2 linked regions of the Nisaea sediminum genome follow. The protein of the gene in region 2 binds, or shares a complex with, the protein of the main gene of each other region. Links are inferred from orthologs where the notes say so. Each region holds a gene or a part of one and is shown on either strand. Other genes may lie near its edges.

What was found.
Region 1: the proteins of IG122_RS20535 (region 2) and eno are in contact, whole or in part, in a solved structure (PDB 2FYM), measured with the Escherichia coli proteins. The link is inferred for Nisaea sediminum from one-to-one orthologs.

What each region holds. Positions count from the first base shown.
Region 1 is NZ_JACZCQ010000002.1:32,947-37,364, reverse strand. Bases 1,629-4,418 are described here. They hold eno (phosphopyruvate hydratase), read right to left. Parts: upstream 3,771-4,418; coding sequence 2,487-3,770; downstream 1,629-2,486. Other genes in these bases: IG122_RS03640 (cupin domain-containing protein), read left to right, coding at 3,934-4,407; IG122_RS03650 (FtsB family cell division protein), read right to left, coding at 1,926-2,321; pdhA (pyruvate dehydrogenase (acetyl-transferring) E1 component subunit alpha), read right to left, coding at 1,629-1,772. Outside these bases: IG122_RS03660 (pyruvate dehydrogenase complex E1 component subunit beta), read right to left, coding at 1-674; more of pdhA, read right to left, coding at 729-1,628. UniProt on the Escherichia coli protein: Catalyzes the reversible conversion of 2-phosphoglycerate (2-PG) into phosphoenolpyruvate (PEP). It is essential for the degradation of carbohydrates via glycolysis.
Region 2 is NZ_JACZCQ010000011.1:62,525-68,899, forward strand. What follows is about bases 1,361-4,479. They hold IG122_RS20535 (Rne/Rng family ribonuclease), read right to left. Parts: upstream 4,168-4,479; coding sequence 1,561-4,167; downstream 1,361-1,560. Other genes in these bases: rsmA (16S rRNA (adenine(1518)-N(6)/adenine(1519)-N(6))-dimethyltransferase RsmA), read left to right, coding at 1,361-1,499. Also shown: 4-hydroxythreonine-4-phosphate dehydrogenase PdxA, read left to right, coding at 1-660; more of rsmA, read left to right, coding at 657-1,360; IG122_RS20540 (N-acetylmuramoyl-L-alanine amidase), read left to right, coding at 4,752-5,984; IG122_RS20545 (penicillin-binding protein 1A), read left to right, coding at 6,120-6,375. UniProt on the Escherichia coli protein: Endoribonuclease that plays a central role in RNA processing and decay. Required for the maturation of 5S and 16S rRNAs and the majority of tRNAs. Also involved in the degradation of most mRNAs.

The DNA of each region.
Region 1 (4,418 bases), on a different replicon or contig from region 2:
ATGATGTGGTCGATCGCCTGCATGGCGAAGTTGAAAGTCATGAACTCGACGACCGGCTTCAGTCCGCCGAAGGCGGCGCCGACGGCGAGACCGGCAAAACCGTGCTCGGTGATCGGCGTGTCGATCACGCGCTTGTCGCCGAATTCCTGCAGCAGCCCCTGGGTCACCTTGTAGGCGCCCTGGTACTCGGCCACTTCCTCGCCCATCACGAAGACGCGCTCGTCGGAGCGCATCTCCTCCGCCATCGCGTCGCGCAGGGCCTCGCGGATGGTCTGGGTCTGGACCTTGTCGAAATATTTGTCCTCGTCGCTCGCCGGCGCCTTGGCGGCGGGCGCTGACGGTGCCGCGGCAGGGGCCTCTGCAGCCGGAGCCGGCGCCGGTTCCGCGGCCGGCGCTGCGGCAGGGGCAGCCTCGGGCGCGCTAGCGTCCTCGCCCTCTTCCAGCAGCACCGCGATCGGCGTGTTCACCGCGACGTTCTCAGTGCCCGCCTCGACCAGGATCTTGCCGATGACGCCCTCGTCGACCGCCTCGACCTCCATGGTCGCCTTGTCGGTCTCGATCTCAGCGATGACGTCTCCAGCGGAGACCGTGTCGCCCTCCTTGACCATCCAGGTCGCCAGCTTGCCTTCCGTCATGGTCGGCGACAGGGCCGGCATCAGGATCTGTACGCTCATTCTCTTTCCCTCCCGCGGTCCGCGCGCGATGCGGCGCGGCGCCCACGCGCTGACTTATGCTTCGACCAGGATGTCCGTATAGAGCTCGGACGGATCCGGCTCCGGGCTCGATTGCGCGAAATCGGCGGCGTCGGTGACGATCGCCTTGATCTCCTTGTCGATGCCTTTCAGCTCGTCCTCGTCGACACCCATCTCCAACAGCGTCGCGCGCAGATGGTCGATCGGATCGTGCTCCTGCCGCATCTTATTGACCTCTTCCTTGGTCCGGTACTTCGCCGGATCGGACATGGAATGGCCACGATAGCGGTAGGTTTTCATTTCGAGGATGTAGGGGCCCTTGCCGGCGCGGCAGTGCTTCACCGCCTTCTCCGCCGCCTCGTGCACGGCAACGACGTCCATGCCGTCCACTTCCGCGCCCGGGATGCCATAGGCCGCGCCGCGCTGGAAGAGCGAGGTGCCGGCCGCCGCACGGGTCACGGAGGTGCCCATGGCGTATTTGTTGTTCTCGATGATGTAGATGACCGGCAGCTTCCAGAGGGACGCCATGTTGAAACTCTCGTAGACCTGCCCCTGATTGAGGGCGCCGTCTCCGAGATAGGTCAGGCTCACCTCTGTCGAGCCGTTGTACTTGTTCGCGAAGGCCAGGCCGGTGCCGATCGGAACCTGCGCCGCGACGATACCGTGGCCGCCGTAGAAATCCTTCTCGCGGCTGAACATGTGCATCGAGCCGCCCTTGCCCTTGGAGTAACCGCCGATCCGGCCGGTCAGCTCCGCCATGACGCCTTTGGCATCCATCCCGCAGGCCAGCATGTGACCGTGATCGCGGTAGCTGGTCACGACCTTGTCGCCCTTGCCGATCGCCGCCTGCATGCCGACCACGACCGCTTCCTGGCCGATATAGAGATGGCAGAACCCGCCGATCAGCCCCATGCCGTACATCTGCCCTGCCTTCTCTTCGAAACGGCGGATGAGCAGCATGTCGCGGTAATACGGAAGAAGTTCCGCGACATTGTTTTTCGGCGGGCTGCTGGTGCGGGATTTACGAGTCCGCGTGGATGCGCCGCGGCTGCCGCCAGCGGCTGACTTCGCTTGAGCCATCTCTCTCCCTTTCAACCGGAACGAGGCGTCGCTTTGACGAAACGATCTCCGCCTCACTTGGTGTCAAAAGAGAAATACTTCAAATTAACCTGATTTTCAACAGAGTTAACTTATTGAAAAATAAGGTAATTATGATAATTAACCTTATTACGGTTAATTCATATGTGAAGCTATTGAAATCGCCTGCGTTTCGACCGGCGCGGTCAGCCCATCGAGCGAAATGGCATCCTGATAACCGGCAAGGTCCTGGAGCACGAACTCGTCCCGCCCCTGATAGTTCAGGACGATGCGGGCCTGTTCCGTCAGGAGATCCCGGTCGATGCTTTCCGGATGCAGCATGGCCACCTTCTTCTCGAGTGCCTCACGGCGCTCCCGCAGGACCGCGAGACGGGCCTCGGCGGCCTCGATCTTGCTGTCAAGCGCGCGCCAGGCGTGAACGCCCCGGTCGCCCTCGACGGCATGAAAGACGAAATAGCCGAGGAGCAGGCAGCCGATGACCGGCCCTACGATATGCTTTGCGCGACGTTTGATCTCGAATGCGAGAGTCATCAGCTCCTCCGTTACGCAGGAGTGAATCACCGGCGAATCGGGCGGTCAACGTGAACGAAATGAGAACCTTGAATTTAAGGTTCCCAATCGGAACAATATGTTGCGAAAAAGACTCACCCGGAGGCTTGCACGAAGCCTCCGGGCGGGTTTGTCACGTAAAAAGTGTCAGGCGCGGGCGCCGAGACCTGCGCGGCCCGCATAGCGCGCCGCCGGGCCGAGATCTTCCTCGATCCGGATAAGCTGGTTGTACTTCGCCATACGGTCGGAGCGGGAGAGCGAACCGGTCTTGATCTGGCCCGCATTCACCGCGACGGCGAGGTCCGCGATGGTCGCGTCCTCGGTCTCGCCGGAACGGTGCGACATGACGGTGGTGTAGCCGGCCTTGTGTGCCGTCTCGCAGGTCTCCAGCGTCTCGGTCAGGGTGCCGATCTGGTTCACCTTCACCAGGATGGAATTGGCCGCGCCTTTGGCGATGCCTTCACGCAGGCGCTTCGGATTGGTCACGAAGAGGTCGTCGCCGACGATCTGGACCTTGCGGCCGATGCGGTCGGTCAGCGCCTTGAAGCCGTCCCAGTCGTCCTCGGAGAGCGCATCCTCGATGGAGACGATCGGGTAGCGGTTGCAGAGATCCTCGTAGAGATCGATCATACCGCCGCTGTCCAGGGTCTTGCCCTGCCCCGAAAGCACATACATGCCATCCTTGAAGAACTCGGTAGAAGCCGGGTCCAGCGCGATGGCGACATCCTCGCCCGGGCGGTAGCCAGCGGCCTCGATCGCGGACATGACGAAGCCGAGCGCCTCTTCCTCGCTCTTCAGGTTCGGCGCGAAGCCGCCTTCGTCGCCGACATTGGTGCTGTGGCCGGCTTCGGAGAGCTTCTTCTTCAGGGCGTGGAACACTTCCGCACCGACCCGCACGCCGTCCGCCAGGGTCTCGGCGGAGACCGGCATGATCATGAATTCCTGGAAGTCGATCGGGTTGTCAGCATGGGCGCCGCCATTGATGATGTTCATCATCGGCGTCGGCAGGATGTGCGCGAAGGCGCCGCCGATATAGCGGTAGAGCGGCATGTCGAAATCGGCGGCGGCCGCATGGGCGACGGCGAGGCTGACGCCGAGCATGGCATTGGCGCCGAGGCGCTCCTTCTTGTCGGTCCCGTCGAGATCGAGAAGAATCTGGTCAATGGCGATCTGCTCAGAAGCCTCCTGGTCGAGCAGCGCGTCGAAGATCTCGCCGTTCACCGCCTCGACCGCCTTCAGCACGCCCTTGCCGCCGTAGCGGCTCTTGTCGCCGTCGCGCAGCTCGAGCGCCTCATAGGCGCCGGTGGAGGCGCCGGACGGAACCGCGGCACGGCCCTGCGCGCCGGTCTCCAGGGTCACATCGACTTCCACGGTCGGATTGCCGCGGCTGTCGAGAATTTCACGCCCGGTGATATCGACGATGGCGCTCATGGGTTCGCTCTCCAGATAGACGATAAACGGTTCGGAAACGGCGGTTGAGCCGGCGCGCACAGGCATACTCGCGGCGGGGAAAGGTTGCAATGCCGTCGCGGAACTTTTGTGTCCCGGTGCCCAGTCTCATATGCTCCGGACACACGCGACGAGGGAGAGAGCAATGTCGAAACTCACCGGCCCGGCCTTTGATCCGATGGACGTCAAACCGCGGATCGGCAGCGGCTATCCGGAACAGTTCCAAAAAGGCTGCGAGGCGCGCGAGAAACGCCGGCTCGGCGATCATGGCGGGTTGGTTAATTTCGGCGTCAACCTGACCACCCTGCCGCCGGGACAGGGCTCCGCCATCCGTCACTGGCACACCATGCAGGACGAGTTCGTCTACGTGGTGTCCGGCGAACTGACCCTGATCACGGATGACGGCGAGCAGGTCCTGACCGCCGGAATGTGCGCCGCCTTCCCGAAGAACGTGCCCGACGGCCATTGCCTGGTGAATCGCTCCGGCGCGCCGGCAAGCTATCTCGAGATCGGCGACCGGACGCCGGGCGATGTCGGTCACTACCCGGATGTGGATCTCGTCGCGGACGGAAAGACCGGCACGTATGTCTTCACCAGCAAGAATGGAACGCCCTACTGAACACGCCTCGA
Region 2 (6,375 bases):
GGTGCGGTCGTGACCCTGCCGATCCAGAAAAGCGTGCTGTACGAGGCGGGGTTCCGCTATCCCGGCCATACCGAGTTCCTCGCCGCCCTTGCGGGCCCCGAGATCACCCCTGTGATGATGCTGGCCGCCCCGGAGCTTCGGGTCGTGCCGGTCACCATCCACATACCTCTGAAGCGGGTGCCGGACGTGCTGACGACCGAGATGATCGTCACGAAGGCCCGGATCACCGCGGAGGCCCTGAAGCGGGACTTCGGCTGCGAGCGTCCGCGGCTCGCCATCGCCGGCCTCAACCCGCATGCCGGCGAAGACGGCACCATCGGCACCGAGGACCGGGACGTCGTCGCCCCCGCCGTTGCCGCGCTCCGCGCCGAGGGCATCGAAGCGGTCGGCCCGCTTTCCGCCGACACCATGTTCCACGCGGAAGCCCGCAAGACCTACGACGCGGCGATCTGCATGTATCACGACCAGGCGCTGATCCCGATCAAGACCGTCGATTTCTGGGGGGGCGTGAACGTGACCCTCGGCTTGCCCTTCATCCGGACCTCGCCGGATCATGGAACCGCGCTCGAGCTCGCCGGAACCGGAAAGGCCCATGCGGACAGTCTGATCGCCGCCCTCACCATGGCCGGCGAGATGGCAGAGGCGCGGGCCCGCGCATGACCGATCCGGTGATCCAGGCGATCGAGGCTCTTCCGCCGCTGCGCGACGTGATCGCCCGCTACCAGCTCTCGGCCAAGAAGTCCCTCGGCCAGAACTTCCTGTTCGATCTGAACCTGACACGGCGCATCGCCCGATCGGCGGGCAACCTCGCCAACGGAACCTGTATCGAGGTCGGGCCGGGCCCCGGCGGCCTGACCCGCGCCCTGCTGCTGGAAGGCGCCCGCAAGGTGATCGCCATCGAACGCGACCGCCGGGCGATCGAGGCCATTCAGGACCTTGTGGAGGCGGCGGACGGCCGGCTGGAGATCATCGAGGCTGACGCGCTCGATGTCGATCTCGCGAGCCTCGGGGAAGCCCCCCGGCGCGTGGTCGCGAACCTGCCCTACAATGTCGGCACGCCGATGCTGCTGTCCTGGCTGAAGCGGGCCGAGGCATTCGAGAGCTTCACACTGATGTTCCAGAAGGAAGTGGCCGAGCGGATCGCGGCCTCACCCGGAACCGAGCACTACGGCCGGCTCAGCATCGCGGCCCGCTGGCGGGCGGAGATCTTCCCGCTCTTCGACATCCCGCCGCGTGCCTTCACGCCGCCGCCGAAGGTCACCTCCCAGGTGATCCAGCTCCGCCCCCGCGCCGTCCCGCTTGCCGAAGCCGATCCGGACGTGCTGGAAAAAATCACCGCCGCCGCCTTCTCCCAGCGCCGCAAGATGCTGCGCGCCTCGCTGAAGAGTTTCGGCGGGGCCGAGTTCCTCGAAGCCGCCGCGATCGATCCGACGGCGCGGCCGGAAACGCTTTCCGTAGAGCAGTTCTGCGCCCTCGCGCGGGCAGCCGCACGAAAGTAGGCTTCCAAACGAAACGGGGCGGCTCACGCCGCCCCGCTCTCTCAAAACATCGCTTGGTCCCTCAGGACGGAATCAGCCGGTTCCACCAGCCGCCACGGCGCGGTTTGTCCTCGCTCGGCTTGTCGTCGACATTGACCACAGTCGCGCCCGCGCTTTCCGCGGGGCTGACCGGGGCCGGCTCCTCGACCTTGTCCGCACCGCTGCCGGACGATACCGGTTGCGGCGCGCTTTCGGCGGCCACTGCGGCTTCCGGCGCAGCCTCCTCGGACGGAGCCGCAGGCTCGGTGGTGGCGGTTTCCGGTTCGGCCTTGGGTTCGGTCTTCTTCGCACGGCTGCGGCGGCGCGGTTTCGGAGCAGGCTCCTCTTCCTTCGTTTCCGCACTGTCGGTAGCGGCGCCCGCCTCTTCGGTGGCCGGAGCTTCAGCATCGGCCTCGGCCGCCTTCTTGCGACGGGTCCGCGGCTTGCGCTTGGGCTTCGTTTCTTCCGCCTGGGTCTCTTCAGGCTGCTCTTCCGGAGCCGGAGCCGCCTCGGCGGTCACTGTCTCTTCCGCAGGCGCCGCGCTTTCACCGGAGTCATCGTCGGTTGCCGCAGCCTGATCGGCCGGCTGCTCGGCGCCGTCCGCATTATCCTGCGCAGTCGCACCTTCCTCGCCATTGCCGCGCCGCGAGCGACGCCGTCCGCCGCGCTTGCCGCGCCGGCGGCGCTTCTTGGCGCCGTCTTCGTCCTCGCCGCCTGCGGGAGCGTTCTCACCGCCAGCGGCCTCAGCCGCGGCGTCTTCACCGGCCTCGGCTTCCTCGGAGACGCTGTCACCCTGGTCCTGCTGCTCCGAGGCGCGCTTGTCACCGCCACGGCGGCGGCGGCGGCGGGAACGCTTGGAACGACGCTCGTCGTCCCGCTCCTCGGAGACCTCGTCCTCGTCCTCGTCATCGTGGACAACCGGTGCGGCCGTGATCGGCGCCGCGAGGTCGAGCTTTTCGCTGGCCGGTTTCGGGATCATCCGCTCGATCCGCATGTCCGGCGGAATCAGACTTTCGTCGGCCTCGAGGAAGACCCGGAAGCCGTAGCGCTGCTCGATCGCCGCCAGCGCGTCCCGCTTCTTGTTCAGAATGTAGAAACCGACCTCGGACGGCACGAAGACCGCGATCTCGTTCGATTTCTGCTTGATGCCCTCTTCCTCGATCGCGCGCAGGACATGCAGCGCCGTCGAGTCCGTCGATCGGACGCGGCCGCTTCCGCTGCACTGCGAGCAAACCTGGGTCGAGGCCTCGAACACGCTCGGACGCAGCCGCTGACGCGACAATTCCATCAGACCGAAATGACTGATCCGGCCGAGCTGGATGCGCGCCCGGTCATTCTTCATCGCCTCTTTCATGCGACGTTCGACGGCGTGCTGGTTGCGCGACTCGTCCATGTCGATGAAGTCGATGACGACCAGGCCCGCCATATCGCGCAGCCGGAGCTGGCGGGCGACCTCGTCGGCGGCCTCGAGGTTGGTCTTGAGCGCCGTTTCCTCGATATTCCGCTCGCGCGTGGCGCGGCCCGAGTTGACGTCGATGGCGACCAGCGCCTCGGTCTGGTTCATCACCAGATAGCCGCCGGACTTCAGCTGCACGACCGGATTGTGGATCGCGTCGAGCTGGCCTTCGATCTGGTAACGGTGGAACAGCGGAACCGTCTGTTCCTTGTAGGGCTGCACCCGCTTGGCATGGCTCGGCACCAGCGTGCGCATGAAGTCCTTGGCGATCCGATAGCCGTCCTCGCCCTCGACCAGCACTTCGCCGATGTCGCTCGTATAGAGATCACGGATCGAACGCTTGATCAGGTTCGCTTCCTCGTGGATCAGGCACGGGGCCGACGAGGTCAGCGTCTTCTCGCGGATCTGGCTCCAGAGCCGGAGCAGATATTCGTAATCGCGCTTGATCTCGGTCTTGGTCCGCTGGCTGCCAGCCGTGCGAACGATGACCGCCATGCCTTCCGGCACGTCCAGCCCCTCGACCACCTGCTTCAGGCGCTTGCGGTCGGCGATATTGGTGATCTTACGGGACACCCCTCCGCCCCGCGCCGTGTTCGGCATCAGCACGCAATAGCGGCCGGCGAGCGAGAGATATGTCGTGAGGGCCGCACCCTTGTTGCCTCGCTCCTCCTTGACGACCTGAACCAGCATGATCTGACGCCGGGTCACGACTTCCTGGATCTTGTAGCGCCGGGAGAGGTTCTTGCGCGGACGGTCGTCCTCGGCATCGTCGGTATCGTCGCCGCCGACGCTTTCCGGCGGCGGTGCCGGCGGAGCGTCTTCGTCATCGTCGTCGCCGGCTGCGTCGACCGGCATGTCCGGAACCTCGACCGCACTCTCTTCGGACGGATCCTCGGCAGGCGCGCCACCCTCCCGCTCCTCGGCAAGCAGGGCTTCACGGTCCTCTACCGGGATCCGGTAATAATCGGGATGGATTTCGCTGAAGGCCAGAAAACCGTGACGGTTTCCACCGTATTCAACGAAGGCTGCCTGCAGCGAAGGCTCTACCCGGGTAACCCGGGCGAGATAGATGTTTCCCTTAAGCTGCTTGCGGGACTCCGTCTCGAAGTCGAAGTCTTCGACACGATTGCCACTGAGAAGGACCACCCGGGTCTCTTCCTCTTGGGTGGCATCGATCAACATGCGTTTTGACATTAAAAGGTGACTCCTGGGCCACGCGGGTCGCGCGCCGCATCGCGAGATTCACTCTCCCGACCGATATCGGCGCCGCGTTCGCGGGCATGTTCTGTGAGGGCGAAACGTGCTGGGGAGCAAGTGAGGCTCCGGCATCGCGTTTCCGTTCGGTGGTCGAGATCCCGACCGTCCGGCCCAGTCCGTCATCCTCGCGCCCGCCGTCACCCGGCAATGCCGCAACGCGGCACCGAGAAGGAACGGACAGATTTGAGCGAGTGTGGGTCACGGTCGGAACAGGTCCCGTTGTGTAGAATAAGGCGCAATCCCGCGCCAAAAGGGGAGCCTCATCGCCGCGTTTCCGAAGTGTTTGAGGCGGAAATCCGCGCTGACCGCAACGGTCCAGCACACGCGTAACATAGTCACTTTGTATTTTCGGAACAATCATTTCCTGCAGGCACGGCAAAATTCATGTGACGCTCAAAAACCATGCTGCAATTGTCTGATACACTGGGATATTATTGCAATCTCGATCATCCGCCGCTAAAAATAGTGGGAATTGCGGCATCGACGCTCCGCGGCAGCGACGCGTCAACCGGGTGTAGCTCGTGATACAACGCCTGTTCATCCTTCTGACGCTCCTGCTCGGTGCCCTTGCGGCGCCGCAGCACGCTATGGCCGTCGACGGAGCGGTACGGGACATCCGAATCGGCCAGCATCCGGACAAGATCCGCTTCGTGATGGATCTCTCGCAGGATCTGGATTTCACCGTCTTCAGCCTCGCCGACCCCTATCGCGTGGTGATCGATCTGCCGGAAGTCGATTTCGAGCCTGGCGCAAATCCCGATTCACGCCGTCCGGCGGAGATCAAAGGGTTCCGGTTCGGCCTGTTTCGCCCCGGAACCTCGCGGCTGGTGATCGACACGGCGAAGCCGTTCTCCGTCGCCTCCGCCTTCAGGCTGCCGGCCAAAGAGGGCTACGGACCCAGGATCGTGATCGATCTGAAGCCGACGACCCGGGCCGCCTTCCTTGAGGAGTCTCAGAAGTCGGTCGCCGCATTCCAGGCGAAGAGACAACCGCGACTCATGGCGCCGGAGCCTGCCGTGCCGCCGCTGCTGACACGGCCGCCGCGCTCGGTGAACGAGAAGATCATCGTCGCCATCGATGCGGGCCATGGCGGCGTCGATCCCGGCGCCATCGGCGTTTCCGGCATCTACGAGAAGGAAATCGTGCTGAACGCCGCTCGCGTGCTGAAGAGCGAGCTGGAGCGGACCGGACGCTACGAGGTGATTCTGACGCGCGACCGCGACGTCTTCCTGCAACTGCGCGAACGTATCGCCGTCGCCCGCCGCGAAGGCGCCGACCTGTTCCTCTCGCTGCACGCGGATTCCATCCCGAACCGAAATCTTCGGGGCGCCTCCGTCTATACCCTGTCGGAAAACGCCTCGGACAAGGAAGCGGACCTCCTGGCGAAGAACGAGAACAAGTCGGACATCATCGCCGGCATGGATTTCGGCACAGAGACGCCGGAAGTCACCAGCATCCTGATCGATCTCGCCCAGCGCGAGACGATGAACCATTCGGCCCGCTTCGCAGGCATGCTGGTGCGCGAGATGCGCGGCGAGGTCAAACTGCTGAAGACGGCCCACCGGTTCGCCGGATTCGCCGTGCTGAAGGCGCCCGACATCCCGTCGGTTCTGATCGAACTCGGCTTTCTCTCGAACAATCACGACGAGAAGCTGTTGCGCTCGAACGCGCATCTGACACGCGTCGCCGCCGCTTTACGGCGGGCCATCGACGACTATTTCGATCTTGTTCAGTCGGCCGCCCGCGCCAATTGAACAAGATCGCGTGTTCGGGCTTTATGATGGGCACCATCTACATGACATCGCGCACAATCATGACACATTGATCGTGATAATGTACGCGCGTCCCGCCGCCCCATAGCGGCTCAACCGGAGACTCTGACCTCACTCATGCGCTGGGTACTGATCCTTTTCTCGACCGTTCTGCTCGGCGGCCTTGTCGCGGTCGGCGGCGTGCTCTGGGGCCTGCACCATTTCGGACGCGGGCTGCCGGACTACAAGCAGCTGGCGGATTACGAGCCTCCGGTGATGACCCGCGTGCATGCCGGCGACGGCCGCCTGCTCAGCGAATATGCCCGTCAGCGCCGGGTCTTCGTGCCGATCGAGGCAATGCCCCGGCGCGTGATCAAGGCGTTCCTCTCCGCCG